DNA from 3 places in the Hydrogenophaga sp. PAMC20947 genome. Region 3 is predicted to be linked to each of the others. Evidence: predicted binding sites of a transcription regulator. Region 3 holds the regulator's gene; each other region holds the start of a gene.
What was found. Region 3 encodes FNR, which switches genes on or off when oxygen is low (the NO sensors DNR and NnrR bind a similar motif). Its sites were predicted from a motif close to TTGATNNNNATCAA; they were not measured.
Positions count from the first base shown of each region.

Region 1: the regulator FNR is predicted to act here: its motif matches at 7,482-7,495, upstream of E5678_RS21315 (DUF3079 domain-containing protein).
Region 2: the regulator FNR is predicted to act here: its motif matches at 2,580-2,593, upstream of E5678_RS19840 (hemerythrin domain-containing protein).

Region 1 covers NZ_CP039252.1:4,662,143-4,672,103, forward strand. The annotation lists gene E5678_RS21280 (DUF3034 family protein) at 1-748, opposite strand, end outside; gene E5678_RS21285 (DUF3455 domain-containing protein) at 1,134-1,622, shown strand; gene E5678_RS21290 (histone deacetylase family protein) at 1,707-2,768, opposite strand; gene E5678_RS21295 (hypothetical protein) at 3,048-4,265, shown strand; gene E5678_RS21300 (CBS domain-containing protein) at 4,395-4,991, shown strand; gene E5678_RS21305 (enoyl-CoA hydratase-related protein) at 5,041-5,886, opposite strand; gene E5678_RS21310 (DNA polymerase IV) at 5,849-7,159, opposite strand; gene E5678_RS21315 (DUF3079 domain-containing protein) at 7,186-7,425, opposite strand; gene E5678_RS21320 (anti-sigma factor) at 7,542-8,078, opposite strand; gene E5678_RS21325 (alpha-hydroxy acid oxidase) at 8,112-9,263, opposite strand; gene E5678_RS21330 (bifunctional aminoglycoside phosphotransferase/ATP-binding protein) at 9,370-9,961, opposite strand, start outside.
Region 2 covers NZ_CP039252.1:4,348,198-4,358,158, forward strand. The annotation lists gene gorA (glutathione-disulfide reductase) at 1-1,163, opposite strand, end outside; gene E5678_RS19835 (SDR family NAD(P)-dependent oxidoreductase) at 1,218-1,955, shown strand; gene E5678_RS19840 (hemerythrin domain-containing protein) at 1,980-2,522, opposite strand; gene E5678_RS19845 (hypothetical protein) at 2,774-4,414, opposite strand; gene E5678_RS19850 (3-hydroxybutyryl-CoA dehydrogenase) at 4,549-5,400, opposite strand; gene E5678_RS19855 (choline dehydrogenase) at 5,608-7,242, shown strand; gene E5678_RS19860 (antibiotic biosynthesis monooxygenase family protein) at 7,275-7,577, shown strand; gene E5678_RS19865 (LysE family translocator) at 7,602-8,234, opposite strand; gene rocF (arginase) at 8,240-9,169, opposite strand; gene E5678_RS19875 (branched-chain amino acid ABC transporter permease) at 9,349-9,961, opposite strand, start outside.
Region 3 covers NZ_CP039252.1:684,166-694,126, forward strand. The annotation lists gene ccoG (cytochrome c oxidase accessory protein CcoG) at 1-1,353, shown strand, start outside; gene E5678_RS03150 (FixH family protein) at 1,388-1,675, shown strand; gene E5678_RS22560 (hypothetical protein) at 1,723-2,022, shown strand; gene fnr (fumarate/nitrate reduction transcriptional regulator Fnr) at 2,103-2,822, opposite strand; gene hemN (oxygen-independent coproporphyrinogen III oxidase) at 2,980-4,383, shown strand; gene E5678_RS03170 (sulfite exporter TauE/SafE family protein) at 4,438-5,109, shown strand; gene E5678_RS03175 (DMT family transporter) at 5,116-6,012, opposite strand; gene aceA (isocitrate lyase) at 6,403-7,734, shown strand; gene E5678_RS03185 (DUF4189 domain-containing protein) at 7,800-8,309, shown strand; gene thrS (threonine--tRNA ligase) at 8,562-9,961, shown strand, end outside.

The DNA of each region.
Region 1 (9,961 bases), 870 kb from region 3:
TGCCGCGGTATTCAAAACCGACGGCCAGGTTGTTGCGGATCAGGTAGGCCACCGAGATTTCGGGCTGGATCTCATAGCCGTTGTCGGCTCCGCCGAGCGTGGCGCCAAAGCCCAGCAGACCGTTCTGGTTGGCCTTGGTGGCGCGCAGCGTGCCGTTCACCACGATGCCTTGCGCAAGAAAGAGTTTGGTGGCGCTGACATAGACATCGGTGCCGGTGCGCTTGGCACCCAGCGCGTCAAGCGTGCCGTCCAGGCCGCTGGACTCCAGCTGTTTGGCCTGCACGCCCACGGCGATCTGCGGCATGAGGGTGTCGCTGTCAAGCACGGCATCGCCCGCCACGCGCAGCTTGGCGCCGATGATGTTCTGCCGCAAATGCAGGCCGGGCAGGCCCAGCAGCTGGCCGGTGATGCCGGTGTTGAAATCCTGGCGCGCCACCGAGAGCTCCACGCGGTTGTTGAAGGCCACCGCCGCACCGGCCACGGTCAGGCCGTAGTCCTGCGTTTTCGCATGGCTGACAAAGGCCGACACACCGGTCTCGCCTTCGGTGGCCTGGGTGCCGATCACCGCCCATGGCGACAGACCGCCACCCGCGGCGCCTTCGATGGTGCTCACACCACCGGTGAGCAAGAGTTTGCCGGTGTCGGCGTGGGCGGGAGACAAGCCTGCCATCAAGGCAGCAGCGGCGGCCAAAGGCAATAGGACGCTTGTGCGGTGGGTCTTGGCGTGGGTTGTGGTGGTGTGCGTCATGGTCTTTTGAAGGGGCGAAAGGGTCGTCGCGACCGGGAGGGTGGGGGCCGGTGCCTTCAGTGCGGGGCATTGATGAGGCTGGCCAACCCACTACGCAGCGCCATCGGTTATGGATTCACGGCCTGTCGATAACCCCAAAACATTTGTGGGATTTCTGAATCCGGGGGCCAGGGCCTTGCGTATCCGGGTGGTCGGTCCTGCTTTGCGGGGCTTCGGCTGTTTTGAGACCCATCACCACAACCCACAGGACTCCACCATGAACAAACTTGCTGCTTCCTCCCCTTCTTCCCACATTGCACGGCCGTCTTTGCGCCTGACCCGTTCCACACTCAACACCGCCTTGGCCACCACCGCCCTGATCGGCCTCACAGCTTGCGCCGGCAACATGGCCACCCAGCCCGACCAAATGGCTTCGGCCAGCATGGTGCCCGAGACCATGCAGGTTCCCCCAGGCCACAAGGTGGCCCTTGAAACCGTGGGCATGGGCCTGATCACCTACGAATGCCGCGTCAAGAAAGATATGGCCGGCGCATACGAATGGGCCTTCGCCGGCCCTGACGCCAAGCTGATGGACCGCAGCGGGAAGCAGGTGGGCAAGTACTACGGCCCGCCCGCCACCTGGGAAGCGGTGGACGGCTCCAGGATCACGGGCAAACAGATCGCCGTGGCCCCGGGCGGTGCGGGCAATATCCCGCTGCAGTTGGTGCAGGCCAACCCGGCCATGGGCCAGGGGGCGATGACGGGCGTGACCTACATCCAGCGCCTGAAGACCCAGGGCGGTGTCGCACCCACGGCCGATTGCGGCGCGCCCAATGTGGGCGCCAAGCTCACCGTGAACTACCAGGCCGACTACATCTTCTGGAAAGCGGTCTGACCCTTCAGCGGAGGCAGAATCCAGCCCGGGAGGCCTGGGTCTTCCGGGCTTTTTTGTGGTTTTGCGGGTTCAGTGTTCCGTGGCTCACGCCGCCATCTGGAAACCTTGCAGCAGGTTCACGGCGTTTGTGCCCACCTCGTTCACCGCGTAGCCGCCCTCAAAGGTGAACACGGTGGGCAGGTCGGCGTCGGCCAGCCGACGGCCGATGGTGGTGTAGTCACCGCTCTTGAGCGTGAAACCCGAAATCGGATCGCCTTCAAACGTATCGAGACCCATGGGGACCACCAATGCCTGGGCCTTGAACGTGTGCGCCGCGTCCAGGGCCTGGTCCAGTGCCTTGATCCAGGGCATGAAGCCGGTGCCGCGGGCCAATGGCAGGTTGAGGTTGAAGCCTTCGCCAAAATCGGCGCCCCGTTCGTCGGCATGGCCGAGGTAGAAGGGGTATTCGGTGAGGGGATCGCCGTGGATGGACACGGTGAGCACATCGGGGCGCTCATAAAAGATCGTCTGGGTGCCGTTGCCGTGGTGGTAGTCGATGTCGAGCACCGCCACCCGCTCGAAGCCCCGGCTGCGCAGGGCCTGCGCAGCGATGGCGGCGTTGTTGATGAAGCAGTAGCCACCAAAAAAATCGGGCCCTGCGTGGTGTCCGGGCGGACGGGTCAAAGCGAAAGCACTGCGGGCGCCAGCGGCCACGCTTTGGGCGGCCGCCAGCGCGCAGGCTGCGCCCATGCGGGCTGCGGCCCACGTGCCACGGGTCAGCGGGCTGCCAGAGTCAAAAGCAAATGCGCCGAGGCGGGCCGCGAAGTTCTCGGGCAGCACATCGGTGCGAAAACCGTGGCGATTGGGCATGGGCCAAATCGAAGGCAAGGCGTCGCGATCGGCATTGAAGGGGTCCATGGCCACCCACTCGGCCCAGGCGCCCTTCAGGAAATCCAGATACCGCCCGCTGTGCACGCTGGCGAGCGCTGCATCCAGGTCCGCGTCCAGCACCGCCGGCACGAGCCGATCGCCCAAAGGGCGTTGCTCCAGCGCCTGCATGACAAAGTCGAGCCGCGCCGGGACTTCGTGGCAGTCCACCATGCGGCCGCGGAACATTTCCTGTCGGCCCGCATGGAGCAGGTGGTCGGGGTTGTGAAAAGTCTTCATGACCGAATTTTCGCATCTGGGCCAGGAGCCTTCTGCCGTGCAGGCACAGGGGCGCTGATCCCGGGCGAGCAGATCCCTGGGGGCGCTGTGCAGCGCTGCCGGGCTGGGGTGTCCTCATATTCCAGGATGCCGTGCGGTAGTTCTCAACACCTTGGCTTGTGTTGGCGGGTTACAGTTTGAAACAAAATAGAATCACACTCACGGTCCGAAACGACCCGCAGAACCGCGCGGCGCTTGGGCCGGCGGAGGCAACAAGGTCAAGCAGTGGTGGAAGGGGGTATGTCGGTTGCTGAATTGGTGGTGTGGGCGGGCATGGCCGGCGCTGTGGGCGTGCTGTGTCTGGTGGCGCTCGGCGACTGGTTGGTGCAACGCACGGCAGATACCGCTCGTGGCCTGGCTTTTATCTCGATGATGGGCGGCGCTTCCGTGCTGATGTCGGGATTGCCCGAGCAGGTATGGCCCTTGCTGGATCCTCTGGCGCTGCTGTCCCTCAAGGCGACGCTGGGGCCCATGAGCGGGGCGTTGGCCTTGGGCTATCTGGGTGCCTGGCTGGAGGCTGGCCGCAGCGAGACCTGGATTCGGCGGGCACTGTGGCTGGGGAGTTTTCTGCTGGTGCTGGGGTCGGTCGGCCTGGCGATGGCGGCGGTTCTGACCGGTGGGCGCCATGCGTTTCAGGTGCTCGCCGTGTCGGGCGCCATGACGCTGCTCATGGTGGTTTTGGCGCTGGTGGTGAGTGTGCGGGGTGCCATGCTGGGTGACCGGTTGGCGCGCTGGATGGTGGTGGCTTGTGCCTGTCTCGGCGCGAGCGTGGTGGGTTTGTACGCCAAAGGCCTGGGGGTTTCCGGGCCGGGTGTCTTTCTCTGGTTCTGCACGGCGCTGTTCTCGGTGGCCTATTTCCTGATCGTGATCGCCTTGACCATTCAACGCAACCGGGAGGTGCGTCGCCTGCGTCACCTGGCGGCAGGCTTGTCGGCCCAGGACTATGCCATTCCGATGCCCCAGGGTTCCTTGTTGATTCCTCGGGTGGCCGAGGCGATGTGGCGCAGCCACCGGCTGGAGCGACCGTGCGTGGTGGCGGCTTTGGTGGTGCGCAACCTGTACGAGTTGGGCGATCAGGTCGAGCAGGGTTTTGAGGCCCAGATTCTCGCTGTGCTGGCCGCGCGTGTGCGCCGGCATGTGGGCTTTCGAAACGTGGTGGGTCTCTACCATCCGCGCTGTTTCATTCTGGCGGTGTCCTCCAGCCAGGATCCCCGGCGCGGCGAGCTATTGGTGGAAGCCTTGTTGCAATCGGTGTGCGAGCGCGTTAGGGTGGGCTCGACCGATCAGCATTTCAATTTCTGGCCCAACGTGGCGGTGGGGGTGGTCGATGTGACGCACTCGCCGGTGGACGCACTGGCTGCCATCGACCGCGCCGAGCAGCTGGCACTGGAAAGTCCGGCCTGGAAGGACCCAGACGGCAGGTGGGAAGACGCCGAGACCCGGCCTTCGGCCTTGTAAGTTCGTCAGACGGCACTGGCCTTTGGCCCCTCGGGGCTGGACACCAGTCCTCAGCCTGGTTTAAGTTTTGACGTGTTGAATGGATGGTCAGAACCGTTTCCATAGACTTGCCAACCACCGGAGTAACCCATGCAATCGACCACCTTGACCACCTTCCGTTTTCCCGAAGGCACCCACATTGCCCGGGCACAGCCCGCGGCAGGCCAACCGGTCACGCTGGAATCCCCTGCGCGTGCGGTGATGACCGATCTGACCCATGTGCGCGCGGCCACCATCAGCCCCGACACGCCCTTGGTGCAGGCACGCCAGACCATGATTCATCAAGGCGTTCGCCTGCTGTTTGTGGTGAGCCAGATGCCCGATGTGGAAGGCCTGATCACGAGCACCGATCTTGAGGGCGAGCGTCCGATGCAGGTGTTGTCTCGCCGCGGCGTGAAACACGGCGATCTGGTGGTGTCTGACGTCATGTCGCCACTGACCGCCCTGGACGCCATCGATCTGGCTGATCTGGCGCACGCCAATGTGGGCAAGGTTGTGGCCACGCTCCAGCACCTGGGTCGGCGCCACTTGCTCGTGATCGAAAAGGCGCGCGACCTGGAAGGCGCTCCGCGGGTTCGGGGCGTGATTTCGCTGGCGCAGGTGGAGCGGCAGCTGGGCCACCCCATTCCACTGGTGGAAATGGCTCACAACTTCGCCGAACTCAGCGCCTCGCTTTCAGCGGTCTGAGTTTTGCCGCTGCCAGCCGAGTGCCCCGCGTGAGGCGGGGCGGCTGGTGTCAGCCCATTTCCTTGAACGACGACAGCGAAGACAGCGCCGGGAATTGCGCTGCGCGCTTTTCTTTCATGGCGGTGATGGCCTCGATCACATGGCGGTTGCTCCAGATGCCCGCTTGCAGCCAGCCCATCTGGCGCAGGCTGTCTTCGGTGGAGTGGTCGCGGGTGTAGTCGATGGCCTGCTTGGTGCCCCAGATGGCGATGGGGGGCTTGCTGGCGATTTCCTTGGCGCACTGCAGCGCGGCAGCCACCATGGCTTCGGCGGTGTCAAACACCTCGTTGACCAGACCGTAGGCCAAGGCCTTGCTGGCGGGCAGGCGGCGCCCTGTGTAGGCCATCTCTTTCACCACGGCAATCGGGACCAGCTTGGGCAGGCGCTGCAGCGTGCCCACGTCGGCCACCATGCCGATGTTGATTTCCTGGATGCAGAAGAAGGCGTCGGCCGTGGCGTAGCGGATACACGCCGCCGTGACCATGTCCACGGCGCCGCCAATGCAGCCGCCCTGAATCGCGCAGATCACCGGAATGCGCAGGGTCTCAATCTTGGTGAACGTGGCTTGCATGTCGCCCAGCGTGTCAAAAATGGCCGCACGGCCTTCGGGGCTTTTGTCGTCCATCTGGATGGCGCCGGAGAAGGTTTCCAGGGCCATGCCGGCCGAGAAATGCTTGCCGGTGCTGCTGATCACCAGGGCGCGGGCCGTGCCCTCGCGGTGGATCTGCGTGAGGATTTCATCGAGCTCGCGCCAGAAGGTGGGGTGCATGGTGTTGAGCACCTCGGGGCGGTTCAACACGAGGTGGGCCACGTGGTCGTCAGTCGAGCTCAGGGAAAAGCAGGTCGGTGTAGTCATCGGAGGGTCTCTCTCTAGCGGTTCGGGCAGGGGTTGTTTCTTGTTCACTGTAGCCCGGCCCCTGGGCTTCTTCTGTCCCGGGTTTGACGAGTTTGCCCACACGCACGCCCAGCAGGCGGATGCGCCGTGTGAGGTCCACGCGCTTGAGGCACAGGCCGGCTTGGCGGCGGATCGTGGCGGCGTCGGCTGTGAAGCTGTCGATGGTGGTGTCGCGTGTCACGCTTTGGAAGTTGTCGTAGCGCAGCTTGATGCCAATGGTCTTGCCGGCGTAGCCCTTGCGTTGCAAATCGGCCGCCACCTGCTCGCACAACCGGGTGAAGACCGCGCCCAGCTCGGCGCGGTCGCGCACGGCGTGCAGATCGCGCTCGAAGGTCGTCTCGCGGCTCATGCTCACCGGCTCACTGCTGGTCACCACCGGGCGCTCGTCGCGGCCCCAGCTCACCTCGTGCAGCCACGCCCCGTAGCTTTTGCCGAAGGTGTTGATCAGCCATCCCCGCTCCCTGGCGGCCAGATCGCCAATGGTGTGAAGCCCGTGTTTTTGCAGCTTTTCGTCCGCCTTGGGCCCCACGCCATTGACCTTGCGGCAAGGCAGCGGCCAGATCAGGGTCTGCAGATCGTCCAGGGTGACGATGCTGATGCCGTTGGGTTTCTTGAATTCGCTGGCCATCTTGGCGATCAGCTTGTTGGGCGCCACGCCCAGGGAGCAGGTGAGGCCCGTGGCCTCAAAGATGCACTTCTGGATCAGCCGGGCCAGCACCCGCCCGCCTTCGCGCTGCCCGCCGGGCACATCGGTGAAATCGATGTAGACCTCATCAATGCCCCGGTCCTCCATCAAGGGAGCGATGTCGGTGATGGTGGCCTTGAACAGGCGCGAAATGCGCCGCACCTCGTCAAAGTCCACCGGCAGCAGAATCGCCTGGGGGCACAGCTTGGCGGCTTTCATGAGGCCCATGGCCGAACCCACGCCGAACTGCCTGGCCGCATAGGTCGCCGTGGTGGCCACGCCGCGGCCGGTGTAGCCCGCCAGGAGCGGGAAAAAGTCGACGGGAATGCGGTCGAGCGAACCGGGCCCCCAGTCCCGATCGGGATAGGCCTCGCGCAGCTGCGCCAATACATCGTCTTCCTTGCGCCGCCCGCCGCCAATCACCACCGGCAAGCCTTTGAGCTGCGGATAACGCAGCAGCTCCACCGACGCAAAAAAGGCGTCCATGTCCAGATGGGCGATGCGGCGGGGCCGCGATGACAGTGGGAGGGAGCTCACCCTGGAAAGCATAGCGCGCACGGCGCATCCGTGTCGCTTCAGGGGTGCACGCAGGATGCGGCGGTTGTTGGCCCGCTTTCGGGCGCTTCTGAAGCAGCAGGGGTGGTTTCTGAGGAAAACCCCAGAACATCGACCCAGTCCGGCCCCAGCGTTTCCTCAGGGTGTTGGGTGCGGTCCGAGCCATTGCCGCAGAGCATGTCGCCGGCTTTGCAATAGCGGTCACACCCCCAGCAGTTGCGCTCGGGATGGGACGGGTGGATGGGGAACCGTTTGCTCATGGTGTGAAGGGGCCAAAACCCATCACATCAGTTTGGCCCTTTTGTGAGGCTGCGCATTGATCTGCCTCAAAAACAGGGCCGTTGTGCGGGGCCTGCGCTCCCAGGTCGAGCGAACCTTACTGCGCCTTGCGCACCAGCCAGCCCTTGAACAACCAGGGCAGCCTGGGGCCATTGCTGGCCGACACGCCGCCCCTTTCTTCGGCGCTGATGCCCAGTTCGTTCACACCTTGCAGTGCTTCAGGCGCGATGGGCATTTCCAGGGTTTTGTATTTGCTGGTGATCACGCCCAGTGAGCGGGGTTCGGCGCCTTCTTTGAGGGCCCAGATCTGCATGCTGTCTTCACGGCCTTCTTTCACCTCGTTGAGGCGCTGGATCAGCATGCTGCCTTGCTGGGGCGTCACCGTGATCAGCATGGCCGGGCGCTGCTGTTCATCGAGCAGCACGGAAATATCGCGCACCTGCGGCACTTCGGTCAGGCGCGTTTGCAGGTGCTGGATCTGATCGCGCAGCTGAAACAGCATGCTGGTACCCGCCGCCAGGCCCAGCATCACGACGAGCGCGAGGAAGACGGCCAGGGCGCGCCACCAGGTGCTGACGCGCTTGAAAAATGGGGCGGATGCGTTCTCGGAAGTGCGGGTATCGGTGTCGGGCATGCGGGGTGAATGGCTGGTCAATGTGAGATCGCGTTATCGCGGGTAGGTACCGGGTAGGAGTATGCCTTTGTCGACATGCTGCAAGTTGGTGTGACCGCAAAACGCCATGGTCACGTCCAGCTCCTTGTGGATGATCTGCAGCGCTTTCAACACGCCTTCTTCGCCCATGGCGCCCAGGCCGTAGACCATGGCGCGGCCGATCATGGTGCCGCGAGCGCCCAGCGCCCAGGCCTTGAGCACATCTTGGCCGCTGCGGATGCCGCCGTCCATCCAGACTTCGATCTGATCGCCCACGGCCGCAACGATGGCGGGCAGTGCTTCGATGCTGGAGGGCGCGCCGTCGAGCTGGCGGCCACCGTGGTTGCTGACCACGATGGCATCCGCCCCGCTGGCCACGGCCAGCTTGGCATCTTCTACATCCATGATGCCTTTGAGGATGAGCTTGCCGCCCCATTGCTGCTTGACCCATTCAACATCGGCCCACGACAGGGTCGGGTCGAACTGTTCGTTGGTCCAGGAGGCGAGCGAACTCATGTCGCTGACGCCTTTCACGTGCCCCACGAGGTTGCGGAACGTGTGGCGCTTGGTGCCCATCATGCCCAGTACCCAGCGCGGTTTGGTCGCGATGTTGAGGATGTTGCCCAGGCTCGGAATGACCGAGGCGCGCATCTTGTTCTTCAGGTCCTTGTGGCGCTGGCCGATCACCTGCAGGTCGAGCGTGAGCACCAGGGCGCTGCATTTGGCGACCTTGCAACGGTTGATCATGCGGGCCATGGCTTCGCGGTCGCGCATCATGTAGAGCTGAAACCAGAAGGGTGCCGTGGTGTGGGCCGCGATGTCTTCGATGGAGCAGATGCTCATGGTGGACAGCGTGAACGGAATGCCAAAGGTCTCGGCGGCCTTGGCGGCTTTGATTTCGCCATCGGCGCTTTGCATGCCGGTCAACCCCACAGGGGCGATGCACACGGGCATCTTGACGTCCTGCCCCACCATTTTCGTCGCGGTCGAGCGGTTCTCCATGTTCACCGCCACGCGTTGGCGCAGCTTGATTTTCTGGAAGTCTTCCGAGTTGGCGCGGTAGGTGCTTTCGGTCCACGAGCCCGAGTCGGCGTAGTCGTAGAACATGCGTGGCACGCGCTTTTCGGCGAGTACACGCAGGTCTTCGATGGTGGTGATCACGGGCATGGGATGGTCTCCGGAAGTGGTTCTTTGTGGGCTCGATGGTAGCGAGCCCCCACCCAATTGGCTTGTGAAAGCAGCTTTTCGGGTTTGAAATTTCTTCGGTGCGGTGTCAGTTGAGCGTAGGCAAGCACGCTGCGCGCTCGGTTTCGGTCAACGGCTCCAGCCAGCCCAGCTGCTGTTCCAGTACGGCTACCGTGGCCTCGGAGGCGTCGTGGCCCTGCGCCTGCCGTGCCGTGATCCGCGCGCGCAGCACGTCAATCGGGGCGCTCGGCGCCAGGATGTGAAACGGGCATTGGGCGGCCTGGGCCAGGGCGGCAAAAGCCTGGCGCTCCGCGACGCGAAGAAAGGCAGCGTCGATCAGCACACTCCAGCCGTCATGGATCAGGTTGCGAGCGCGCGCGAGCAGTGAAGCATAGGTATCACCATGGGACTGGGCGCTGTAGAGGCCTGCGTTCATCTCCGATCCGGTGGGGGCGAGTGCGTTCATGCCATGCAGGCGTTTGCGTTCCACATCGGAGCGCAGGCGGATGGCGCGTCCGCTGGCCTCGGCTTGCAGCCAGCGGCCAGACGCCCAGGTTTTGCCGCTGCCCGAGAGGCCGTGGGTGATGATCAACTGCGGTGGGGGCGGGCGGCTGATGTCCCTCGCCAGTTCCAGGTAGCGCCGCGCTTGCACCAGGCTGGCGTCGGCCTCGGGCGACCGC
Region 2 (9,961 bases), 1.2 Mb from region 3:
AACTCGCTGCGGAACACGGTGATGGCACCGAATTCTTCCCGAGCCTTCTCCTCGCCAAATCCGACGGTGCCAATGTTGGGGTGGGTGAACACCGCGGTCGGGATGAAGTTGTAGCTCATGTCGCGCGGCGCCTTGCCGGCGGCCGGGCCAAAGAGCTGATCCACCACGACCATGGCCTCGCCCAGCGCCACCGGTGTGAGCTGAACGCGGTTGGTGACATCGCCCACGGCATAAATGTGCGGCACATTGGTCTGGTAGCTGGCGTTGACCACCACTTCGCCCTGGCCGCCCTGGGCCACCCCCACGGACTCCAGCCCCAGCCCTTTGACGTTGGGAACGCGCCCGGTGGCGTAGAGCACGGCGTCGACCGTGATCACATTGCCGCCTTCACACTCGACCTTCAAGCCTTCATCGGTTTTCTGGATGTCCACCACGTCGACATTCAAACGCAGGTCCACGCCGGACTTGATCATCTCGCCCGCCACAAAGTGGCGGACCTCGTTGTCAAAACCGCGCAGCACTTGCTCGCCGCGGTAAAGCTGGGTCACTGTCGAGCCGAGGCCATTGAAAATGGACGCAAACTCGCAGGCGATGTAGCCACCGCCCACCACGAGCAGGCGCTGAGGGAACGGCTCGAGGTCGAATACCTCATTGGAGGTGATGACGTGCTCGCGCCCCTTGAAGTGCGGTACGAAGGGCGTTCCGCCAGTGGCGATCAGGATGTTTTTTGCGGTGAAGTGCTGGTGGCCGGGGGTCCCGTCGACGTTCAGTGTGGCCAGGGTGATGGCATGCTCGCCGTCGATGCGGGCAAAGCCATTGAAAACGGTCACGCCGGAGCCGCCGAGCAGGTTGCTGTAAACACCATTGAGTCGGCTGATTTCCTGGGCGCGGTTGGCTTTCAGCGTGCCCCAGTTGAGGGTGGGCGCCGGGCCTTCCCAGCCGAACCCGGCCGATTCGTGGAAGCTCTCGGCGTAGTGCGCTGCGTAGCTGTAGAGCTTCTTCGGGATACAGCCCACGTTGACGCAGGTGCCGCCCAGGCCATCGGTGCCCAATGTTTCAGCCAGCGCCACCCGGGCGCCGCGCTGCGCGGCCATGCGCGCGGCGCGCACGCCACCGCTGCCGCCACCAATGACGAAGAGATCGAAGTCGAAAGCTGAAGCCATGTCAAAAAGTCCTTGTGTGATGGGTTGATGTTAAGCCGGTCGCACAATTGCTGCATGCAAGCTTTACAACCCCCTGCGGCCGCTCCGGGTGTCACGCTGGTCCTTGGTGCAGGCGGTGGTCTGGGTGCTGCCTTGGTGCAAGCGCTGACTTCGCGCGGTGAGACAGTGATCGCGCTGGGGCGTCAAACGCAACCGGCGCTCGACTACCGTGATGCGGCGTCTCTGGCTTGCTGCGCCCGCCATGTATCCGATCAGTTGGCCCAGCTCGGGCAACCTTTGGTGCGCGTGCTGGTCACCACTGGGTTTCTGCACGGCCGCTTGCCTGGTGGCGAGGCCGCCATGCCTGAGCGCAGCTGGGAGCAGCTGGACGCTGCCGTTTTGGGCCACAGCTTCCTGATCAATGCCATCGGTCCTGCCATGGTGATCAAGCATGTGTTGCCCTTATTGCCGCGTCATGGCCGCTGTGTGGCGGCGTTTTTGTCGGCCCGCGTGGGCAGCGTGAGCGACAACCAGCTCGGCGGGTGGTACGGTTATCGCGCGTCCAAAGCGGCGCTGAACCAGCTGGTGCACACGGCCGCCATCGAACTGAACCGGCGCAACCATTCGGCCATTTGTGTGGTCTTGCATCCCGGCACGGTGGACACCGATCTGTCCCGACCTTTCGCCAAAACCGGGTTGAAGGTTCGGGCACCCGATGTGGCGGCCGCAGAGCTTCTTGCGGTGGTCGATGGACTCACTCCGGCGCAGTCGGGGGGGTTCTGGGACCAGCATGGTGCACCCGTGCCTTGGTGAATGCCCCGGGCGGGCCGCGGCGGCTCATTCGTGAGAGTCCCTTCGCTGGCGCATGGCCTTGAACCGGCGTTGTGCCATTTCCCGGCCCATGCCGACGGCATCGCAGGCAACGAGGCGTTTTTGCGCGGCCGGATAAGCGATGGACTCCTCGAGCATGATGTGGTCCAGATACAGCGCTTCAAACACGTCCAGTGCATGTCGCAACTCCTGGATATCGAACCAGAGGTTGCCATTGGCCGCAGCGTCCAGCGACGGCGCCATCTGCAACCAGTTTTCCTCCAGCCAGCCATGGTCTTGGGTGAGCCGCTCGGCGGCGTGCACGATCTCGGCGTCCTGACTCGCCAGCATTGCCGGGAAGATGTGCTTTTCTTCGTCGAGGTGGTGTTGGCGCGCTTCAGTGTTGAAGTAGTGCAGGATCCGGCGCGCCTGTTCGCGGTTGGCCGCGTTCAACCCGCCTGATTCAATGGCGTCCACCAGCGGGGCGAGCTGGCGCAACCGCTCCAGAATTTCGCGGTGGGTGCTGTCCAGGAATTCGAACAGGGCTGGGGCCGCGCGCATTGCACTCATGATGAAAGCCTTTTGTGTTGCCAGCCTTTCATCTTAGGCAGCCCTTGCGCTGACCTTTTGATCTGGCGCAAGGGTTCGCCTCGGTCAGCCTCGCGGCCCAGCGACCTGGCTACCCACCAACGCTTTCAGCTACGGCGCAGGGCGGTACTTTCGGACGTTGGACCCGGCCATGTGGACGATCCTCACGGCCAGGCACACATTCATTCAGACACGGTCAACTTGGGCCCAGGGACGGTGCCGCCCTGGCCGGGTCATCGCAGGGGTCGAATTTTGAGCACGGCGTTGTTACGATCGGCACTCACATAGATGACGCCGTCGTCGCCGACGGCCACCCCCGTGACGTTGTATGGCGGGGGCATGCCCGGGCCACCCTCCAGCCCGATGGGCAGGTTTTCAGCCACGGTGCGGCGTTGTCCGTTGAGTGGATCGATCTCGGTCAGGCGGGCTGCCATGGGCTCGGCCACGATGAAGCTCCCCCAGGGTGTTTGAGCCAGGCCCTCGGGCAGGGCCAATTGGCTGGCGATCACGGTCTTGGTGCCTGTGGCGAGATCGACGCGGACCAGGTTGCCCGCCGCTTCGGTGAGGTACAGGTCGCCGTCCTGGCCCAGCACCATCTGCACCGGCCCTGCCAGCCCGGAGGTCACCACCTTGCGCACGTCGTGCTTGGCGCCGCTCACACGCAGCAAATTGCCTGTCGCGATTTCGATCACCAGCAAGCTCCCGTCGTCCATCGGGATGGCGTCGTAGGGGGTCTTGAAACCATGCACCATGTCCACCGTTTTCAGGGTCTTGCGGTCAATCAGTTGCACCGTGTTGGTGAACCAGGAGGTCAGCGCGATTTGTCTGGAGCCCAGGCCGACCATCGCCGGGTACTCGATGTCTGACGCCTGCATGCGGGCGATGTCGGTGACGTCACCCGTTGCGGTGTCGATGCTGCGAAAGGCAAAGGTATCGGCGATCCACAGCTTGCCATTGCCCAGCTTCATGCCGCCCGCTACAGCCAGCTTGCCCGATAGCAGGGTCTTGGTCTGGCCCGTGGTGGGGTTGACTTCGATGATGGCGTTGTCGGCCATGTTGGACACGTAGATCGTGCCCTCGGGTGAGATGGCCAGGTTGTCCAGCGCCGTGTTCAGCTGAGCCACCACCGTTTTTCGTCCGCTGGCCAGGTCCACCTTGGCGAGCTCGCCGGTGCGGGTGTCGATGGCCCACAGGTTGCCCTTGCCGTCCAGGTTGGCCGCTGCCGGCACCTTGAATTCGCTGTTGATGACCGTGATGGCACCGTCTGCGGGGTTGATGCGAACCAATTGCCCTTTGAACCACAACGGGCCGTAGAGCATGCCGTCGGGGCCCACTTCAAATCCGTTGAAGCCGCCGAGGTCTTTGGCGATCGCACGCGGTGGTTTTTGGCCGCTGGGGTCCATCTCCCACAGGGCGTCGCCGAGGAAGACCTGACTTCCGTACAGCTTGCCGGTCTTTTGATCGAAGGCCAGGGAGTTGATGCCCGGCAAGCCTTGAGCCACTACGCGGGTAGGAGCGCCGTCGTTGTCACGGATGCGCAAGACGCCCTGCAGGTAGGAGGTCCAGGCCAGCTCACCCTTCGGGCCAATGGCGATGTCATCGGCCTGGCCTTCGGGCCCGGCGATGAACACCTTGGCCTGTCCGGTCTTTCGATCAACTTCCCACAGGTTGTTGCCCACCACGCTGCCCGCCAGCAATCGTCCCTTGGCATCCACAGCCAAGCCATGGACCCCATGGAAAGCCGACGGCGCCACCAGCGTCTCGGGCGTGGCCCAGGCCGCTGGACGCATGGGTTTTTGGGGGGCCGCACACCCGCCAATGGCGAGGGTGAGGCCGATGGCTGCGGTCAGGCGCAGGAGGAGCGTCGAATGCATGGCTTGCCTTTCAGTGGGGTGAAGTCAACCTGTTTTAGACCTCCCCCCAAGGCTGCGCCGGTCTCACGGGCGACATCTGCGGGTATGTCCCTGTGCGCCCAGACACGGTTGTTCTGCCGTGCCGCAGCGGTGTGTCAGTAGGTGTACACGCCTCGGCCCGTCTTGCGTCCCAGCCAGCCAGCGGCCACCATTTCTTTCAGCAGCGGCGCAGGGCGGTACTTGCTGTCGTTGTACTCGGCTATGTAGACGTTCATCACGGCCAGGCACACGTCCAGGCCGATCATGTCGGCCAGGGCCAGGGGGCCGATGGGCTGGTTGGTGCCCAGCTTCATGCCGGCGTCGATGTCTTCAGGCGTGGCCAGGCCTTCGGCCAGCACGAAGAAGGCTTCATTGATCATGGGCACCAGGATGCGGTTGACCACAAAGCCGGGCGCGTTCTTCACCGTGATGGGTGTCTTGCCCAGGCGTTCGGCCAGCGCTTTGACCGCGTCGTGCGTGGCGTCGCTGGTTTGCAGGCCACGGATGATTTCCACCAGCGCCATCATGGGAACGGGGTTGAAGAAGTGCATGCCGATGAAGCGGTCGGCGCGCTGGGTGGCGGCAGCCAGTTTGGTGATGCTGATCGAGCTGGTGTTGGTGGCCACGATCACGTTTGCGTCGAGCAAGCTATCCAGTTGCTGCAGGATCTTGACTTTGAGCGCTTCGTTTTCGGTGGCGGCTTCGATCACCAGCTGCGCGCCTTTGAGGTCGTCGTAGTTGGTGGAGCCTTTGATCAGTGCAAGGGCCGCATCTTTGTCGGCGGCACTGATTTTTTCTTTCTTGATCAGGCGGTCCAAGCTGCTGGCCACCGTGGTCAGGCCTTTGTCAACGGCGGCCTGGCTGATGTCGACCATCACCACCTGGATGCCATTGGTGGCGCAGGCCTGGGCGATGCCGTTGCCCATGGTGCCCGAGCCGATGATGCCGACGGTCTGGATGCTGCTCATTGTCAAAACTCCTGAAAAAAATCCGAAAGAAACGGGGGTTGTGAAACCTGCGGAGACTGGGGCTGTCCCTCGCCGTCGCGCAGGCGTCGAATCTAGATGGTGGAGCCTACCGAGGTGCGCTCCCGCATGCTAAGTTGCATGTTGATTGTCGCGCACACCCTTGCTTGGGCCTGTCGCGCAACACCCCCATCACGGAGACTTTGATCCATGTACGACTACATCATCGTTGGCGGCGGCTCGGCTGGCAGTGTGCTGGCCAGCCGCCTGAGCGAAAATCCGGCGCTTCGCGTGGCCTTGCTGGAAGCGGGGCCACCCGACAGCAGTGTGCTGATCCATTGCCCTGCGGGTCTGGCCATCATGGCCAAGTACCAGCTCAATGGCTGGGACTACAACACCGTGCCCCAGCCTGGACTGAACGGGCGCCGGGGCTATCAGCCACGCGGGAAGGTGCTGGGGGGCTCGAGTTCGATCAACGCGATGATTTACGCCCGTGGCCATGTCTGGGACTACGACAATTGGGCGGCCCAGGGCAACCCGGGGTGGTCCTGGGCCGATGTGTTGCCATACTTCAAAAAAGCAGAACACAACGAGCGCGGCGCCGATGCCCTGCACGGTCAGGGCGGACCGCTCAATGTGATGGACCTGCGCAGTCCCAATCCGTTTCTGCCGGCCTATATCCAGGCGGGCCAACAAGCGGGCTACCCGCTCAACCCCGATTTCAATGGGCCAGAGCAAGAGGGCGTCGGGGCCTATCAGGTCACCCACAAGAACGGTGAGCGCTGGAGCGCAGCCAAAGGCTACCTCACGCCGCACCTGGGGCGACCCAACCTGACGGTCTTGACCGGCGCGGCAACCACCCGCATCGTGACGCAACCAGGCGAAGACGGGCGCCCTCGTGCGGTGGGGGTGGCCTACCGGGTGGAGAGCGGTCGGGGTTCGGAGCAGACGCTGCAACTCAACGCCGGTGGCGAGGTGGTGCTGAGCGCGGGTGCGTTTGGGTCGCCGCAGTTGCTGATGTTGTCGGGTATCGGTCCGGCAGCGCATCTGCAAGCCCATGGCATCGCCGTGACAAACGATTTGCCCGGAGTCGGTGAAAACCTGCACGACCATCCCGACGTGGTGATCGTGGTGAATGCGCCCAAGGTCAGCGACGTGTTTGGCATCTCGTTGAAGGGCATTGTGAGCGTGATCCGTGGCATCTTTGAGTGGCGACGCGCCCGCAGCGGTCCGCTCACCAGCAACTTCGCCGAGGGCGGGGGGTTCATCAAGAGCGTCGCTGACGAAGCCATTCCCGATCTGCAATGGCATTTTGTCGTGGGCAAGCTGGTGGACCATGGCCGCAAGACCGTGTTGGGCCACGGGTACTCCTGCCATGTGTGCCTGTTGCGGCCCAAGAGCCGCGGCACCTTGCGCCTGGCCAGCGCCGACCCACTGGCCGCGCCCCTGATCGACCCGGCGTTCCTCCAGGATCCGGACGACATGGCCCGGCTGGTGCGCGGGTTTAAGCTCACACGCCAGATGCTGCAGCAACCGGCACTGGCGCGCCACGGCGGTGTGGAGGCCAAGGTGTCGGCCTCGGCGCAGAGCGATGGTGAAATCGAGCAGTTCATCCGCAACCACGCCGACACGATTTACCACCCGGTGGGCACCTGCCGCATGGGGGATGATGCGCTCGCGGTGGTGGACGCCCGCTTGCGGGTGCATGGTGTGGCGGGCCTTCGGGTGGTGGATGCGTCGGTGATGCCGCAGGTGGTGGGGGGCAACACCAATGCCCCTGTGATCATGATGGCCGAGAAGGCGGTGGATATGATCCGTGAGGACCGGCAGGCACTCCCTGCCTGATGCATCAATCACACCATTGAGGACACACAGTCATGATTCTGGAACACGCCGACATTCGCATTGACCCCGCCCAGGCTGCGGCCTTCGAAGAAGCCATCGAACGCGGTGCTCGCACCGTCGTATCCAAGGCCAAAGGCTTTCAGGGATTCAAGGTCCACCGCAGCATCGAGACCCAGGGTCGCTACATCCTGACCATTGACTGGGACACCCTGGAAGACCACACCGTGGGCTTCCGCGAGTCCCCCGCCTTTGCCGAATGGCGCGCCATCGTGGGACCGTTTTTTGCTCAGGCTCCTGTGGTGGAGCACCTGGAGCTCGTCTGCATGTCTGCCTGAGTTCGACTCCCCAGCCTATTGGGGTCAGCGCATGCCGCCCAGCGCCAGGCCGAACGCCACAAACACGCTGCCGGCCGCCCGGTTGATCCAGGTGGCGGTACGTGGGCGGGCCAGCCAGTGGCGCGCGCGTTGGGCCAGCCACACGTAGGTCAGCAGACAAGAGCTGGACGCGCACATGCTGATGCTCATCAGCAGCAAAAACTGTGGCATCAGGGCTTGGCTGGTGTCGATGAACTGCGGGAACAGCGCACCAAAAAACAGGATGGCCTTTGGGTTGGTGAGCGAAACCCAAAGGCCTGTGCGCAGCAGGGTGCCATGGCTTTCTGGGTGCGCTGCACCAGCGTCCTCAGCGCTCAGATCCATGCCCCTGTGTGCGTTCAGCATGCGCCATCCCATGTAAATGAGGTAGGCCGCGCCCACCCATTTCACCAGCGTGAACAGCCATGGGAGGGTGTGAAGGATCACGCCGAGGCCGAGAATCGAAGCGCTTGCCAGCATCACCAGGCCCAGCAGGTTGCCCAGCGTCGAAAAAAGACCCGCCCGGAACCCATGTGTCGCGCCATTGCGCAGCGCCAGCAGCACGGCTGGACCTGGCGTGGCCGCGGCCAACCAGGCGATCAGCGCATAGGCGACCAGTGATTGGGGTGCGATGGGCATGTTTTTTAGGCGTGAGGTGCAGTCTTGCGCATCAAGGTCGACTTGCCGAACAGGCTCTCAATCAGGTCCACCGACACCAGCGCCGTGCGGTTGCGCACATCGAGTGCGGGGTTGAGTTCCATCACGTCCATGGATGCCATGCGACCGGTGTCGGCGATCATCTCCATGCACAGTTGCGCCTCCCGGTAGGTGGGGCCTCCGGGCACCGTGGTTCCCACACCGGGGGCGATCTCGGGGTCGAGAAAGTCCACGTCAAAGCTCACGTGCAGGTGGGTGTTGTCGTCCATGCCGGCGAGCGCCTGTTCCATGGTGTGGCGCATGCCCATTTCGTCTATGTAGCGCATGTCGAACACTTCCAGACCGTGTTCGTGCACAAAGCGCTTTTCACCTTCGTCTACGCTGCGGATGCCAATCTGGCGGACCACCGATGGCGAGATCGCTGGTGTGGTGCCGCCAATGCCTGTCAGCTCGTTCGGACCGTGTCCACACAGCACGGCCACGGGCATGCCGTGTACGTTGCCGCTGGGGGTCAGGTCGGACGTATTGAAGTCGGCATGGGCATCCAGCCACAGCACGCGCAATTGTTTGCCTGTGTCGCGGCAGTGGCGCGCGACGGCGCTGATGGAGCCAATGCCCAGGCAATGGTCGCCGCCCAGCACCATGGACAGATGGCCGTCGGACAAGGCTTCGTAAACGGCCTCATGCAGGCTTTGATTCCATTGTGCGACCTCTTGCAGGTGGCGATACCCCTGAAAGGGAGGCAGCCAGGGGTTCGCTGGACCGCTGAGGTTGCCCGCATCGTGCACACGCAGGCCATGGCTCTCCAGTACTGCCGCCAGTCCGGCGACGCGCAGAGCCTCTGGCCCCATAGACGCGCCGCGCGCACCGGCACCGATATCGGTTGGTACACCAATCAGACGAATAGTTTTTTTCATGGGGCCATTGTGGCCGAAACGGTCGCGCTAGATCGGCATTGCCGTACAAAACCATCTCGCTTTGGCGTCTGCATTCACAGATGCAGACCTTGGAGCCGCGGCACAAGTGCCTGACTGGCTCGGCGCGCGTTCAGCGTGGATCGGGGCCGTCCACAGGCCCGATCCACGACTGCAAGTCTTTATGACAAGCGCGCGCTGCGTCGCAAACGCCAGGCCTGAATCTCGCCGACCATGCCTTTGCGGAAAGCCATGACGCACAACACAAAAATTGCGCCGATGATGACGGTCACCCAAGCACCGACTTTGTCAGCCAGCACGTTTTGCAAGGCAATCACGGTCCCCGCACCGAGCACCGGTCCGAAGAAGGTGCCGACACCACCGAGCAGGCTCATGAGAATGACTTCACCGGACATGGACCAATGCACATCGGTGAGCGTGGCAAACCCCATCACCAGGGTCTTGAGCGAGCCCGCCAGGCCGGCCAGGCTGGCCGACAAGACAAAAGCCAGCAGCTTGTAGCGATCGACCTGGTAACCGAGCGATATCGCTCTGGGTTCGTTTTCCCGAATCATCTTCAGCACCTGGCCAAAAGGCGAGGTCACGATCCGGGTGATGGCCATGAAGCACAGGACAAACACCAGCACGGTGAAGTAGTACATCACGGTGTCGGGCTTGAGGGACAGCAGTCCGAACAGGGCGCCGCGCGGAACACCCTGCAAACCGTCTTCGCCACCGGTGAAGGGGGCTTGCAAGCAGACGAAGTACACCATCTGGGCCAATGCCAGCGTGATC
Region 3 (9,961 bases):
AGCAAGAAAATTTATCCGCGATCGGTCAAAGGCCTGTTTTCGAACTGGCGTTGGGCAACGGTCTGGCTGACGCAGATTGTTTTTTACGGTTTGCCCTGGCTGCAGTGGAATGGTCGCCAGGCCGTCTTGTTTGACTTGGAAGCGCGCCGATTTTTCATCGGTGGCTTGGTGCTTTACCCGCAGGACTTCATTTACCTGACGGGTCTTCTGGTGATCTCTGCACTGGCGCTGTTTTTGTTTACGGCGGTGGCCGGGCGCTTGTGGTGCGGCTACGCCTGCCCCCAGACCGTTTACACCGAGATTTTTCTCTGGATAGAGAAAAAGGTTGAAGGCGATCGTTCGGCGCGCTTGCGGCTGGACAAGGCCGCATTCTCGGGTGAAAAGCTCGGCAAGAAGTGGCTTAAACACGCTTTGTGGATCTCGTTTGCCTTGTGGACAGGGTTTACCTTTGTTGGGTATTTCACCCCCATTCAGGAGCTCGCGGCGTTGTCTCTTGCGGCGTCGCTGGGCCCTTGGCAAATCTTCTGGGTGTTTTTCTACGGCTTTGCGACCTATGGCAACGCGGGTTTCATGCGCGAGCAGGTCTGCAAGTACATGTGCCCCTATGCGCGCTTCCAAAGTGCGATGTTCGACAAAGACACCATGATCGTCACCTACGACGAGGCGCGTGGAGAGCCCCGTGGGCCGCGGTCCAAGAAGGCCGACCCCAAAGCGCTCAACCTCGGCTCTTGCGTCGATTGCACTTTGTGCGTTCAGGTCTGCCCCACGGGTATCGACATTCGCAATGGCCTGCAATACGAGTGCATCGGCTGCGGCGCCTGCATTGACGTGTGTGACGAGGTGATGGAGAAGGTGGGTTATGCCAAGGGGCTGATCAAATACTCCACACAGAACGGCATGGCCAATGGGTGGTCTACCGCCCAAATGATCAAACGCGGCCTGCGCCCTCGGGTGTTGGTCTACACAGCTATCCTGATGGCGATCACCGCAGCCGTGATGGTGAGCCTGTATTTGCGCACGCCATTGAAAGTCGACGTGATCAGGGATCGCGGTGCGCTGGCACGCATGGTGGATCAAGGGCGCATTGAAAACGTGTTCCGCCTGCAGGTCATGAATGCCACGGAGTCGCCTCAGACCTATGTGATCACGGTTTCTGGTTTGGACGGCGTAACGATTGCGTCCGAGTCCGAAATCACAGTGTTGCCCACCGAGGTTCGATCCGCCGTGCTGCGGGTTCAGATTCCACCGAACTCGGCAAAAACGGGGTCGCACACCATCCATTTTGATGTCCGCTCTACCGGCAAGGATGTGTCTCAAGTCTCCGAAAAGGCGGCCTTCCTTGTGCCCCGTTGAAATGCAACCTATGTCCTATGTCCAGGAGAACCCCATGACCTCGAACTCAACCGATCCTGTGCCTCCCGTTGCTTGGTGGAGTGTTCCCCACATGTGGATGGTGGTGGGTGGCCCGGTGGTGGTTGTGATCGCAGCCATTGCAACGGCTGTGATTGCGGTGAAGTACCAAGATCCGGTCCTGAACAAGAACGACTATGAACGCGACCTGAAAGCGGCCCATGCCCTTGAGGGCAAAGCGCGCGAGGCGGCTTTGTTCAACATGATGCCCGCTGGCCAGGCGCGCAATCACGCCACCACCCAGGTCGCACCGCCCGCAAATTGAATACGCTGCACAGACATTGCTCTGACAGCAATACAGGAGAGTGACCCATGAAGGCAAAGCGTTGGATGTGGATCATGTGGCCCGCTTTTTTGATGGCCGCGGTGTTGGAGATGTTGGTCTTTGCCTTTGTGGATCCCAGCGAGATGCATTGGCAAGGACAAAGCCTCAGCCTTTCGCGTGAAGCCATCTACACAGGGGCATTTTTCATCTTTTGGATGGCTACGATGCTCTCCAGCGCCTTGACAACTTTGTTGGCGATGTCGCCGTTTGAGGTCAACCGTTGCCCGGTCCCTGAGCAGGATCGCCCGCGTGAATGTGCGAAGAATGCTACCTGTGATCGAGCTTGATCTTCTCGATAAAAAAATGCCCCCTGCGGGAAATTCTGCAGGGGGCTTTTCTTTTTGGCGGAGCGGTTCGATTCGGTGCTTTATCCGCAGGTCTGCGGATTCACAATGCGCCGCAATCCGTCGGTGTCCTTGATGTGAACGTAGCGCTGCTTGACCTCAATGATGCCATCTTCAACAAACTTCGAAAAGGTTCGGCTCACGGTTTCCAGCTTCATGCCCAGATAGCTGCCGATCTCCTCGCGTGTCATGCGCAGGATCAGTTCGGACTGTGAGAACCCGCGCGCGTGCAAGCGCTGCACCAAATTGAGCAGGAAGGCTGCGAGCCGCTCTTCCGCACGCATGCTGCCCAGCAGCAGCATCACGCCATGGTCGCGCACAATCTCGCGGCTCATGATTTTGTGCATGTGATGCTGCAGGGTGGTGAATTCGCGCGAGAGCTCTTCGATCTGGTCAAAAGGCATCACGCAAACTTCAGCGTCTTCCAGGGCAACCGCGTCGCAGGAATGAAGGTCGTTCACGATGCCGTCCAGCCCGAGAATTTCCCCCGTCATCTGAAAACCCGTCACCTGGTCGCGCCCATCCGCCGTGGTCACACAAGTCTTGAAAAAGCCAGAACGCACGGCGTACAGGGATGTGAATTTTTCACCCGTGCTGAACAAGGCCGTGCCGCGCTTGATGCGGCGGCGAGAAGAGATGACGTTGTCCATCTTGTCCATCTCCTCTGGATTCAGGCCCATAGGCAGGCACAGCTCACGGAGATTGCAGTTTGAGCAGGCGACTTTGATGCTTTGAACGTCCATATTTTTCCCCGGGTAATCACTGGGGACTTTACAGCACCGCCAGTGCATCAGGCCATAAACGCCGGGAAACACTGGATTTCTCTTGCGGGCAGCTTTTCGGGGCATACCTAGGCTTGACAAAGATCAAAGGGCGCCCTGGCGTCTTGGGGCACATTCAATGCTCAGTATTGGAGAAAAGTCAGTGAGCCACACGATCCCCGACGAACTGCTAAAGCGGTTCGATATCCCAGGTCCCCGTTACACCTCTTACCCCACAGCCGACCGCTTTATAGAGGCTTTTGGTGAGGCGGATTACATCCAGGCGCTGGAACAACGCCGGGCAGGTTCCATGGCGTTGCCCTTGAGCCTGTATGTGCACATTCCGTTCTGCGAGTCGGTCTGTTATTACTGCGCCTGCAACAAGGTCATCACCAAACACCACGAGCGCGCGGCCGAGTACCTTCGCTACCTGTCCCGAGAGGTGGAGCTGCAGGTTGAGCACTTCGGCAAAGGGCACAACGTTTCGCAGCTGCACCTGGGTGGCGGCACCCCAACCTTCCTCTCCGACGAGGAGCTGGAAGACCTGATGACCATGATCCGCCGCAATTTCACCCTGGTACCAGGAGGGGAATACTCGATCGAAGTTGATCCGCGCACGGTGACCGATCAGCGCCTGCAAACGCTGGCGCGCCTCGGGTTCAACCGGCTCAGCTTCGGGGTGCAGGATTTTGATCCGGCGGTTCAGAAGGCGGTGCACCGTGTGCAGCCCGCTGAGCAGGTGTTTGCGCTGGTGGCCGCGGCCCGAAAAATCGGCTTCGAGTCGATCAACGTGGATCTCATTTACGGCTTGCCTTTGCAAACCCCCGAGTCGTTCGCGCGCACGCTGATCCAGATCAACGAGTTGCGCCCTGATCGCATTGCGCTGTACGCCTATGCGCATCTCCCGACCCGTTTCAAACCCCAGCGGCGCATCGTGGCCGCTGAGCTTCCCAGCCCCGGTGACAAACTGTCGATGTTGTCCGCTTCACTTGATGCGCTGATCGAGGGCGGCTATGTGTATGTGGGTATGGACCACTTCGCGCTGCCCACCGACGCGCTGGCCGTGGCCAAACGCCAAGGGCGCTTGCACCGCAATTTTCAGGGGTACAGCACACAGCCCGATTGCGATCTGATCGCCCTCGGCGTTTCGGCCATCGGGCGCATCGGTGCCACCTACAGCCAAAATGCCAAAACGCTGGACGAGTACTACGACGCCCTGAATCAGGGTCGACTGCCCATCGTGCGCGGGCTGGCCTTGTCCCGTGACGATCTGCTGCGCCGGGCGGTGATCATGTCCATCATGTGCCAGGGAGAACTCGACTTCGAGTCGATTGAGCTCGGACACCTCATCAAGGTCAAGGCGTACTTTGCGCGAGAGCTCGAAGTGCTGGCCGACATGCAGGCCCATGGACTGGTCGAGGTTCACGACAGCAGTGTGAAGGTCACCGCCGCTGGCTGGTATCTGGTGCGGGCCATTGCCATGGTGTTCGACAAAAACCTCCAGGTCGATCTGGACCGGGCCCGTTTTTCCAAGATCATTTGAGTGGGTTTGTCGTTTCAGCCTCTGCGGCCACTGCGCAATGGGTAGAGTAGGGCCATGCAAACATCAATGGCCGTGACGGCCCTGTTCATGGGTTTGGTGGGCGGGCCGCATTGTGTGGCCATGTGCGGTGCTGCCTGTGCGGGCATCGGGCGTGCGGCTGGGGTGCACAGCACCAGGGCCTTGTGGTCTTTTCAGCTGAGCCGCATGGTCGGCTATGCCCTGCTGGGGGCTTTCGCGGCCGGAACCGTGCAAGGGCTGGCCCTGTTGGGCACGCAAACCATCACCATCCGTCCTTTGTGGACCATGTTCCATGCCGCCGCGTTTTTGCTGGGTGTTGTCCTGATCTGGCGGGCGCGCCAACCCGCGTGGATTGAAACCCTGGGGCAGGGCGTGTGGCGCAAGGCGCGACCCGCCTTGAACCGTTTGGGGGGGAAAGCGCCCTTCATCTTGGGCGGTGCATGGGCACTCATGCCCTGCGGCTTGCTTTATTCGGCACTGCTGGTGGCGTCACTGTCAGCCAATGCTTGGGAAGGCGCCCTCATCATGGCGCTTTTTTGCCTCGGCACATCGGTTTCGTTGACAGCGGCGCCGTGGCTTTTGTTGCGCTTGCGCGGCGCAGCGTCGGGCTCTTGGGCGATTCGCCTGGCGGGCCTGGCATTGGCCGCAACCTCGGGATGGGCGCTCTGGATGGGTCTGACCAATCCGACGGGGCTGTTTTGCCTGTAGTCGCGATCAGATGAGAGGGCCGACCCCGGTTGGCTTGCGGCCAGGCAAGGTTGCCAGCACCAGACCAAACAGGGCAATGCCAAACGCAAGCAGTTGCATGGTGGTGAGTTGCTCGCCCATGAAGAGCACGCCGATGGCGGCCGCGCTCAAGGGCAGCATCACGGTGAACACCCCTGCGCGAGACGCCGGCACGACCTTGAGTCCCGTCATCCAGAGCCACACGGTCCACATGCTCGCGGCCAGACCGTAGAACACCAGCAAGGTCCAGATGTTGAGCGGGACGGCTGAAAAATCGTAGTGCCAGGCGACCCACAAACCCATGGGTGTGACCAGCGCAAACCCCCACAGGTTGATGATGGCCGAAATGCGCTTGGGCCCCAGGCCTTCGGTGAGGAGCTTGCCGATCACCACGTACGAAGCCTCACAAACCACGGCAGCAAAAATCAACAAATTGCCCCACACCGAGAGCGGCACACCGATGAAGTGTGCTTCGGCGTTGGCTTGTCCTGCGCCCTCAGGCTTTTGCAGGGAGAACAGGCCAATGCCCACAGCCGCACAGGCGATGGCGCCGAGGGTGCGCAAGTCAATGCGTTCTTTGAGGAAGATCCGGCTGAGCACGGCCACCACGGCCGGTATGGAAGACATCACCACGCCAGCGGCCACCGCCGTCGTGAGGCTCACGCCAAACAGCATGCAGATGGAAAACAGGAAATTGCCGAGAAACGACTCGAGAAACAGCAGACCCTTGGTTCGCCGGGACATGGCCGGCTCTTTGGGCGGCTTGCGCAGCCAGCGCCACATGGCCAGTCCCCCGATGCCAAACCTGAGCCAGGCGAGCAGAAACACGGGGAACACCACAACCAGCGGTTTGGACAGAGCGACATAGCTGCCGACCAAAGACATGCTGAGCGCCAAACAGACATAGGCCTGCCAAGGTTTTGGGGTGAACGACGAATGGGGCATATGGGAGGCGATCATGCCTCAAGGGCAGGGGCCCGCTCGCACATGAACTGCCCTGTCGTTGAGCAACTGTTGATTTCACATGGCGGATGTATCGGTGTATATCGTGAAAGCATGCGATGCTGCAACGCATCATATTTTCTCAATGCAGGAAATCGAATGTCACATAGAGAAATGCAGTAGATATCCCTTTGATTTTATTAAAGAAAATTTTTGTCTTATATAAGACATAAGAGCTTCCTAAAGTCTTCTATAAGACTTAAACTTGTTCCATCGGCGCTTCTTCAGCTTGTTGCCGTCCTGTTTCTTATCAACTTCATGGAGAGTCCCAAAATGCCTCAATCCCTCAACGAACAACTGAGCCGCCAGCAGCAAATCGAAGCGCTGGAAAAAGACTGGGCCACCAACCCACGCTGGAAGGGTGTGAAGCGCGGTTACACCGCAGCCGACGTCGTGCGCCTGCGCGGCAGCATGAACATTGAGCACACCCTCGCCAAGCGCGGCGCAGAAAAGCTGTGGGACAAGATCAACGGCAGTTCCAAAAAAGGCTATGTGAACGCATTCGGTGCGATCAGCGCCGGTCAAGCCATGCAGCAGGCCAAAGCAGGCCTGGAAGCGGTGTATCTCTCGGGCTGGCAGGTCGCCGCCGATGGCAACTCCAGCGAAACCATGTACCCCGACCAGTCGCTGTACGCCTACGACTCGGTGCCCACCATGGTTCGCCGCATCAACAACACGTTCAAGCGCGCTGATGAAATCCAGTGGGGCCGTGGCGTCGAGCCAGGTTCGAAAGAGTTCATCGACTACTTCCTGCCCATCGTGGCCGATGCTGAGGCCGGTTTCGGCGGCGTGCTCAACGCTTTCGAGTTGATGAAGAACATGATCACGGCAGGCGCTGCCGGTGTTCACTTCGAAGACCAGCTGGCCGCAGTGAAGAAGTGCGGTCACATGGGTGGCAAGGTGCTGGTGCCAACCCGTGAAGCCTGCGAAAAGCTGATCTCTGCGCGCTTTGCCGCCGACGTCATGGGTGTGTCCACCATCGTGCTGGCCCGCACCGATGCAGAAGCAGCCAACCTCATCACCAGCGACCACGATGCCAACGACAAGCCATTCCTGACCGGTGAGCGCACGCCTGAAGGCTTCTACCGTGTGAAAAACGGTCTGGAGCAGTCGATCAGCCGTGGTGTGGCTTACGCCCCCTATGCCGATCTGGTGTGGTGCGAGACGGGTGTGCCCGATATCGGTTTTGCCCGCGAATTCGCGCAAGCCGTGCACGCCGCTTGCCCTGGCAAGTTGCTCAGCTACAACTGCTCGCCTTCGTTCAACTGGAAAAAGAACCTCAACGACAAGCAGATCGCTTCTTTCCAGGAAGACCTGTCTGCGCTGGGTTACAAGTTCCAGTTCATCACACTGGCCGGTATCCACATCAACTGGTTCAACACCTTCAAGTTCGCCAAAGCCTATGCCCAGGGCGAAGGCATGAAGCATTACACCGAAATGGTGCAAGAGCCTGAATTCGCTGCGCGTGAGCAGGGTTACACGTTCGTGTCGCACCAGCAAGAAGTGGGTGCGGGCTACTTCGACGACGTGACCACGGTGATTCAAGGTGGTGCGTCCAGCGTGAAGGCCTTGACCGGCTCGACCGAAGAAGAGCAGTTCCACTGACCTCGCCGGCGGGCTTTCTGAGCCCGCAGGTTTGATCCGAGGAGTCGCACCCTGGCGCACACCGTGTGTCCAGGGTGTTTTTTTGTCGCCAATATCCGACAACAGATGGTTTCAATTTCGGCTTGGCGTGTGACAATCAAAAGAGGTGGGTAATTGAACTGCGCCAGACATCAAAAGGAGAGATCCAAGTGCTGAAGAACTGGAAACTGGGTATCGTGTTGGCCGCTGCGGCCGTCCTGGGTGCTTGCGGTGGGGGTGGAGATCCCACGCCGCGTGGTGCGATCGCCGTAGATGCCGGTAATAGCGTGGGTGCGATTGTGGTTAGCTACACGTCCCAAGCCGAAGCCAATGGGGATGCATTGGGCGAGTGTGGGCTGGCAGGCTGCTCGGTGGTGTTGGAGTTTTCGGGCAATGGAACTTGTGGATCGCTCGCGTTTAGCAGCAATGGGGCATACGGCGTTGCCAGCGGCTCCTCCAAGGAAGAAGCTGACACGCGTGCTGTTCAGTCGTGCGCAAATCGTGGTGGTGCGTCCTGTACGATTCCCACTTCGCTTCGCACGCAGCAATGCAATTGACCCACTGGTCGATGCGGCAACTGCGAAGTGGATGTGTTTTGGCCGGGACAAGAATGCTGTGAATGAGCGGTCGCATTGTGTTCAAGTTGCGAGCGATAGAATGAGAGCAGCGTCTGAGAAACAGGCAGGAGTGTTCATGACACTCCGAACTTGGGTTCGGCCTCTTTGGTGATGTCCTGACCTGCTTGCCTGGTTTTCTTTCAATCTGAAAGCGCGGTTTTACCCGCGCTTTTTCTATTTTCTAACGACACCATGTTGCATATCACCCTCCCCGATGGCTCCCAGCGCAAATTCCCCGGACCGGTCACGGTGGCCGAAGTGGCGGCTTCCATCGGTTCGGGTCTTGCCAAAGCTGCACTCGCTGGCAAAGTCGGCGAAAAGATTGTGGACACCAGCTTCCAGATCACCGAAGACTCTCCGCTGGCGATCATCACGGCGAAAGATGCCGATGGTTTGGGTGTGATTCGGCACTCAACGGCCCATTTGCTGGCCTACGCCGTCAAAGACCTGTTTCCCGAGGCGCAGGTCACGATTGGTCCGGTGATCGAAAACGGTTTCTTTTATGATTTTTCATACAAGCGGCCTTTCACCCCCGAAGATCTGGTCGCGATTGAAAAGCGCATGACCGAGCTGGCCGCCAAAGACGAGCCGGTCACACGCCGGGTCCTGCCCCGCGACGAGGCGGTCGCCTATTTCAAAGGCTTGGGTGAGCACTACAAGGCCGAAATCATTGCCAGTATTCCGGGCAACGAAGATGTGAGCCTCTACCGCGAAGGTGCGTTTGAAGACCTCTGCCGCGGCCCGCACGTGCCCAGCACCGGCAAGCTCAAACATTTCAAATTGATGAAAGTCGCCGGCGCTTATTGGCGGGGGGACCACCGCAATGAAATGTTGCAGCGCATTTACGGCACCGCCTGGGCCACCAAGGATGAGCTGCAGCAGCACCTGACCATGATTGAAGAGGCCGAGAAGCGCGACCACCGCAAACTCGGTCGCGAGCTCGATCTCTTCCATATCGATGAGCATTCGCCCGGCACCGTGTTCTGGCATCCCAAGGGCTGGAGTGTGTGGCAAGAGGTCGAGCAGTACATGCGCCGTGTGTACCGCGACAACGGCTACCAGGAGGTCAAAGGCCCGCAGATTCTGGACAAGGGTCTTTGGGAAAAAACAGGCCATTGGGACAAGTACCGCGACAACATGTTCACGACGGAAAGCGAAAAGCGCGAGTACGCCCTGAAGCCCATGAACTGTCCGGGTCACATCCAGATTTTTAAACAGGGCATCAAGAGTTACCGGGATTTGCCATTGCGCTATGGTGAGTTTGGCCAATGTCACCGCAATGAGCCGTCCGGCGGCTTGCACGGCATCATGCGCGTGCGCGCTTTCACGCAGGACGACGGCCATATCTTCTGTACCGAAGACATGATCCTGCCCGAATGTGTGGCCTACACCGAGTTGTTGCAGAAGGTTTACAAGGACTTCGGTTTTACCAACATCATCTACAAGGTGGCCACGCGCCCTGAGGCGCGTATCGGCAGTGATGAAAGCTGGGACAAGGCCGAGCACGCCTTGATCGAGAGCCTGCGCCGCTCGGGCTGCGAATTCGAGATCTCACCGGGTGAGGGCGCCTTCTATGGCCCGAAAATCGAATA